DNA from 3 places in the Kitasatospora terrestris genome. Region 3 is predicted to be linked to each of the others. Evidence: predicted binding sites of a transcription regulator. Region 3 holds the regulator's gene; each other region holds the start of a gene.
The links. Region 3 encodes HrcA, which represses chaperone genes, less so after heat shock. Its sites were predicted from a motif close to TTNGCACTCNGNNNNNCNGAGTGCNAA; they were not measured.
Positions count from the first base shown of each region.

Region 1: a site for HrcA is predicted at 1,165-1,191, ahead of ABEB06_RS22300 (FmdB family zinc ribbon protein). Genes of this name have one in related genera too.
Region 2: a site for HrcA is predicted at 741-767, ahead of groES (co-chaperone GroES). Genes of this name have one in related genera too.

Region 1 covers NZ_BAABIS010000001.1:4,813,835-4,816,093, forward strand. Annotated here, with positions in the region: gene mscL (large conductance mechanosensitive channel protein MscL) at 1-272, opposite strand, end outside; gene ABEB06_RS22295 (hypothetical protein) at 303-569, opposite strand; gene ABEB06_RS22300 (FmdB family zinc ribbon protein) at 860-1,141, opposite strand; gene ABEB06_RS22305 (MFS transporter) at 1,245-2,259, opposite strand, start outside.
Region 2 covers NZ_BAABIS010000001.1:3,518,893-3,521,151, reverse strand. Annotated here, with positions in the region: gene ABEB06_RS15975 (class I SAM-dependent methyltransferase) at 1-696, opposite strand, end outside; gene groES (co-chaperone GroES) at 911-1,216, shown strand; gene groL (chaperonin GroEL) at 1,315-2,259, shown strand, end outside.
Region 3 covers NZ_BAABIS010000001.1:2,793,715-2,795,973, reverse strand. Annotated here, with positions in the region: gene htpX (zinc metalloprotease HtpX) at 1-385, opposite strand, end outside; gene hrcA (heat-inducible transcriptional repressor HrcA) at 572-1,645, shown strand; gene dnaJ (molecular chaperone DnaJ) at 1,717-2,259, shown strand, end outside.

The DNA.
Region 1 (2,259 bases), 2.0 Mb from region 3:
GCGGTGATCAGGAAGCTCAGCGCGGCGCTGAGCACCGATCCCCACAGGATCCGGATGCCCGAGGTGACGTTCCCCGAGGGGTCCACCACGCACGGCCCCTTGATGCAGGAGCTGTAGGCGGCCAGGTCCTTGCTGCCGAAGGCGCCGACCAGGGGGTCGATGATGCCCTTGACGAAGGCGTTGACGATGTTGGTGAATGCGGCGCCGATCACGACCGCCACGGCCAGGTCGATGACATTGCCGCGGAGCAGGAATTCCTTGAAGCCCTTCATGCTGCGCTGAACGGCGTCAGCCCGGTGAGGTTACGGGTGAAATCCGATCTTCCCGGTTGACGCGGCGACGCAGCCGGCGGGCGGCGCCGCGGGCGGTGGGCCGGGTCGCAGCGGGCCGGCCGCGAGTGCGGTGAGGGCCGCGATCAGCCCGGTGACCAGCACCCCGGGCCTGCGCCGGACCGCGTGCTGCAGCCGGTGGCGGCCGCCCCCGCCGCGTCGGATCGGCGGGAACGGCGGGATGTCGCGGCGCGGCGGCACGGCGGTCGCGGGCAGCGGGGGAACGAGGTACGTGGTCATGGCGGCACCGCATTTCTCCGGTCGGAACGCCCCCGGCCGGAGGCGCGGAACCAGAGTGCGACCGAGTGCCGGCCCGGCCCAGGGCCCCCCGATTTCCTGTGGACAGACCGGCCCTGTGGACAACCGGAGTACCCCACCCGGGTGAGAACGGGTGGGAACGCACACCCGGGCGGGAGCGCGCACCCGGGTGGGAACGCGCACCCGGGCGTGAGCGGGACACCCGGGCGGGGGGAGAAAACGCGGAACCCGGCGGCGCCAGCAGGCACCACCGGGTTCCGGGAAGGCTTCGCTCAGCTCGCGGCGGGAGCGGAGGACGTCGACGTCGAGGAGGAGGGCGTCGACGAGGAGGTGGAGGCGGTCGAGGAGGACGAGGCGCCCACCGAGCTGCTCGACGAGGAGCGGCTGTCGGTGCGGTAGAAGCCCGAGCCCTTGAAGACCACGCCCACGGCCGAGAAGACCTTGCGGAGCTTCCCCTGGCAGTCGGGGCACGTGGTCAGTGCGTCGTCGCTGAACTTCTGCACCGCCTCGAGGCCGTTGCCGCACTCGGTGCACTGGTACTGGTACGTGGGCACTTGCTCTTCCTCCTGCACTCCCCCTGGCACTCTCACCTGATGAGTGCTAACAACGGTCCATGATGCGGCATTCCGCCGCGTCAGTCCAGCGTCGGCCGCGCGGTCAGCCGCGCGAGGCGGCGCCGACCGGCTGCGGCCGGAGCGGGACGCTCCTGGCAACGGTACGGGCCGCGGTGGCCGGGGCCACCAGCAGACGGCGCATCGTGACGAGCGCCACCAGGCCGAGCCCGGAGCCGACCACCGGGACCAGGAAGCCGGCCGAGGGCCCGCCGTGGTCGATCAGCTGGCCGGCGGCGGTCGAGCCGGCCGCCAGGCCGAGGCCGATCGCGCCGGTCAGCCAGGTGAAGGCCTCGGTCTTGGCGCCGTCGGCGACCAGGGTCTCGACCAGGGTGTAGCCGGTGATCAGGGTGGGCGCGATGGCGAGGCCGCAGAAGAGCCCGGCGATCGCGAGGGCGACCAGGTTGGGCATCGCCCACAGGGTGGAGCAGCCGAGCACCAGCAGCGCGTAGCAGCCGAGCATCCGCTGCCGGGCGGAGTGCCGCCAGGCGATCATGCCGTAGAGCACGCCGGCCAGCATCGAGCCGCCGGCGAAGACGCCGTACACGATGCCGCTCGTCCCGGCCCGGCCGGCCGACTCGGCGAAGGCGGTGACCGAGACCTGCATCGCGCCGAAGACGGTGCCGACGCCGAGGAAGGCCCCGACCAGCAGCCGTACGCCGGGTGCGGCCAGCGCGGACTCGCGCGCGGTGCCCGGGGCGGGGACCTTCAGGGCGGGCGCGGTGGCGCGCTGGGCGGCGAAGGCCAGGCCGCCGGCCACGGTGAGCACGGCCTCGGCGACCAGGCCGGTGGCGGGGGAGACGCCGGTGGCGATCGCGGTGGCGAGCACCGGGCCGATCACGAAGGTGAACTCGTCGGTGACCGATTCGAAGGCGAAGGCGGTGTTGAGCCCGGCCGGGTCGTCGGCCAGCTTGGCCACCCAGCGGGCGCGGACCATGGCGCCGATCTGCGGCACCGAGGCGCCGGCCGGGACGGCGGCCAGGAAGAGCGTCCAGGCCGGGGCGTGGCCGAGGGCCAGGGCGATCAGCGCGCCGACCGACACGGCGTGCACCAGGACGCCG
Region 2 (2,259 bases), 730 kb from region 3:
CGCCTCCTTCACGTCGCCGTGGTCGGAGACCCATTCCGCCTCCGCACCGTCCGGGACCAGCTCGTGCGGGATGCCCGGGGCGACCTTCAGCGCGCCGTACGGGGTGCGCCGGGCCGCCTCGACCGCCCAGGACAGCGGCGGCGAGTACGCCTCCGGGTCGAACACCCGGCCCCGCGAGGTGCGCCGCGCCGGGTCGGTGAAGACCGCGTCGTACCCGGTGGTGTCGACCTCGGAGACGTCCGCGCAGCGCACCTCGACGAGCTCGGCCAGGCCCAGCGCCGCCGCGTTCGCCTCGGCGACCGCGCAGGTCAGCGGGTCGCGGTCGACCGCCAGCACCGCCACCCCGGCGCGGGCCAGGGCGATCGCGTCGCCGCCGATCCCGCAGCACAGGTCGGCGAGGCGCGCCACGCCGAGCCCGGCGAAGCGCCGGGCCCGCCAGTCGGCGACGCTGCGCCGGGTCGCCTGCTCGACGCCGTCCGGGGTGAAGAACATCGCCTCGGCGTCCGCGCCGAACTTGTCCCGGGCCCGCTGTCGCAGCCGGGCCTGCTCGAACGCGGCCCGGACCAGTTCGGCCGGGTGGTCCCGGCGCAGCCGGGTGGCCAGCGCCAGCTCCTCGGACGGCGTGAACTCCCGCAGCTCGGCCAGCAGGTCGCGGCCCTGACCGGTCAGCAGCGCCCGGAACGATTCGATCTCCACGGGACCATTCTCCCCCGGGTCCGCGCGAGTTCCGCGCGACGCTGTTGGCACTCTGGTTGACTGAGTGCTAACGGCGTCCTAAGGTCGTTCCTGGCACTCCCCCCAGGGAGAGTGCTAACGCGATGGAGCGTGTCTGACCCCCGCGACGGCAGACGTGCGGTCATCGCCCCCTACCTGTTAGACAACCCCGTAATCTCCGAAGGGGAGCTCGGACGTGACCACCAGCAGCAAGGTTGCCATCAAGCCGCTCGAGGACCGCATCGTGGTCCAGCCGCTCGACGCCGAGACCACCACGGCCTCCGGCCTGGTTATCCCGGACACCGCCAAGGAGAAGCCCCAGGAGGGCGTCGTCCTGGCCGTCGGCCCGGGCCGCTTCGAGGACGGCCAGCGCCTGCCGCTCGACGTCGCCGTCGGTGACATCGTCCTGTACTCGAAGTACGGCGGCACCGAGGTGAAGTACCAGGGCGAGGAGTACCTGGTCCTCTCGGCTCGCGACGTCCTCGCGATCATCGAGAAGTAAGTCGTTCCAGCCCGCCCCGGATCCGTGTCAGTACTGACAGGGGCCCGGGGCGCGGTTGTTGGTTCACGTAGGCAGCACAACCCTAGGGAAACGGGATCATGGCGAAGACCCTGCAGTTCGACGAGGACGCCCGCCGCTCGCTGGAGCGCGGCGTCAACAAGCTGGCCGACACCGTCAAGGTGACCATCGGCCCCAAGGGCCGCAACGTCGTCATCGACAAGAAGTTCGGCGCCCCCACCATCACCAACGACGGTGTGACCATCGCCCGCGAGGTCGAGCTCGACGACCCGTACGAGAACCTCGGCGCGCAGCTGGTCAAGGAGGTCGCCACCAAGACCAACGACGTCGCGGGCGACGGCACCACCACCGCCACCGTGCTCGCCCAGGCCCTGGTCAACGAGGGCCTGCGCAACGTCGCCGCCGGCGCCGGCCCGGCCGCCCTGAAGAAGGGCATCGACAAGGCCGTCGCCGCCGTCTCCGAGCACCTGCTCTCCATCGCCCGCGAGATCGAGGGCCAGGAGGACGTCGCCGCCGTCGCCGCCCTCTCCGCGCAGGACCCGCAGGTCGGCGAGCTGATCGGCGAGGCCATCGCCAAGGTCGGCAAGGACGGTGTGATCACCGTCGAGGAGTCCAACACCTTCGGCGTGGAGCTGGACTTCACCGAGGGCATGCAGTTCGACAAGGGCTACCTGTCGCCGTACTTCGTCACCGACGCGGAGCGCCAGGAAGCCGTCCTCGAGGACCCGTACATCCTGATCAACCAGGGCAAGATCTCCTCCATCCAGGAGCTGCTGCCGCTGCTGGAGAAGGTCCTGCAGGCCGGCGCCTCCAAGCCGCTGCTGATCATCGCCGAGGACGTGGACGGCGAGGCGCTCTCCACCCTGGTGGTCAACAAGATCCGCGGCACCTTCAACGCGGTCGCGGTCAAGGCCCCGGGCTTCGGCGACCGCCGCAAGGCCATCCTCGGCGACATCGCCACCCTCACCGGCGGCCAGGTCGTCTCCGAGGAGGTCGGCCTCAAGCTCGACCAGGTCGGCCTGGAG
Region 3 (2,259 bases):
CGGTGGTGACGCAGACCACCGACTTCTCGGGTTTGCGGCCGGTGGCGAAGGCGTTCGGCATGTCGTTGTCGGCGACCGCCACCCGGGGTTTGGGCATGTCGGCGAGGGCGCAGAGCCGGTCGACGGCGCCGTGCAGCTGCGGGTACTGCTCGGGCGTCACCTCGTGGGCGCCCATCGCCCGTTCGGTGATCTTGTCGCTGAACCAGAACTGGGCGACGAACAGGCCGCCCGAGATCAGGACGATCAGCGGCCACGCGCCGCGCAGCAGCACGATCAGCAGCCCGGTGAAGCCCACGTACACCAGGCCGATCAGGAACATCGTGGTGACCATCCGCCCGGTCAGACCGCGGTCGGGCGCGAACCGGGAGTGCTGTGACGTCGACATCGCCGCTTCCTCCTCAGGTGCCTTCTGAGTTCGATGCTGCCACTCGGACGAGGATCACGTGGCCGGGCCGTTCCTGCCGTCGGACCCGGGCCTTACACTGGCAGGTACGGTCCTGGCACTCTGCCTTCCGGAGTGCCAGACGGGGGACGGCTACCAGGTCAACGGACGAAGACGGAGGTGCGTGCCATGCCCGAGGACGGCAAGCCCGAGGCCAGGCGGTTCGACGCCCGCCCGTCCGTCCGCCCGCTCGACGAGCGGCGGCTCGCGGTGCTGCGCGCGATCGTCCAGGACTACGTGGGCACCGAGGAGCCGGTCGGCTCCAAGGCCCTGGTCGAGCGGCACAACCTGGGCGTCTCCCCGGCCACCGTGCGCAACGACATGGCCGCGCTGGAGGAGGAGGGGTACATCCAGCAGCCGCACACCAGTGCGGGCCGGATCCCCACCGACAAGGGGTACCGGCTGTTCGTCGACCGGCTCGCCGAAGTCAAGCCGATGTCCGCGCCCGAGCGGCGCGCCATCCGGCACTTCCTGGAGAGCGCCGTCGACCTGGACGACGTGGTCGCCCGCACGGTGCGGCTGCTCGCCCAGCTGACCCGGCAGGTCGCCGTCGTCCAGTACCCCTCGCTGACCCGCTCCACCGTGCGGCACATCGAGCTGGTCGCCATCACCCCGACCAAGCTGATGCTGGTGCTGATCACCAACACCGGCCGGGTCGAGCAGCGACTGGTCGACTGCCCCGGCACGGTGGGCGAGACCCTGCTCGGCGACCTGCGCGCCAAGCTCAACGGCATGGCCGGCGGCTGTCCGCTGCCCGAGGTCCCGGTGGTCCTGGAGGATCTGCCGTCCGGCTTCGAGCAGGTCGAACGGCCGATCGTCAGCGTCGTGCTCGCCACCCTCTTCGAGACCCTCGCCGAGCAGAACGAGGAGCGGATCATGCTGGCGGGCACCGCCAACCTGACCCGCTTCGGCCACGACTTCCCGCTCACCGTCCAGCCCGTGCTGGAGGCGCTGGAGGAGCAGGTCGTCCTGCTCCGCCTCCTGGGCGAGACGGCGGAGTCCGGGATGACGGTCCGGATCGGCCACGAGATCGCGTACGAGGGGCTCAATTCCACCTCGATGGTCTCGGTCGGTTACGGTTCGGGCGACCAGAGCGTGGCAAAGCTCGGGGTGATCGGTCCGACCCGGATGGATTACCCGGGCACAATGGGGGCGGTGCGAGCGGTGGCACGGTACGTGGGCCAGATCCTGGCCGAGTCGTAGCAGGGATGCCGGTCGGAGCCGGCGCAGTCGATCGCAAGCACTTCTAGAGGCGGAACAAACCGGAGCATTTGGTGGCCACGGACTACTACGCGGTACTCGGCGTCCGACGCGACGCGGGGCAGGACGAGATCAAGAAGGCGTTCCGACGCCTCGCACGCGAACTGCACCCGGACGTCAACCCCGACCCGAAGACGCAGGAGCGGTTCAAGGAGATCAACGCCGCCTACGAGGTGCTCTCCGATCCGCAGAAGCGCCAGGTCTACGACCTCGGCGGCGACCCGCTGTCGCCCAACGGCGGCGGCGCGGGCGGATTCGGCGCGGGCGCGGCGGGCTTCGGCTTCTCCGACATCATGGACGCCTTCTTCGGCGCCGCCTCCGGCCAGCGCGGTCCGCGCTCCCGGACGCGCCGCGGCCAGGACGCCATGATCCGCCTGGAGATCACCCTGGAGGAGGCCGCCTTCGGCACCACCAAGGAACTCCAGGTCGACACCGCCGTCACCTGCACCACCTGCAACGGCGAGGGCGCCGCCCCCGGCACCTCCGCGCAGACCTGTGACATGTGCCGCGGCAAGGGCGAGGTCTCCCAGGTCACCCGGTCCTTCCTGGGCCAGGTC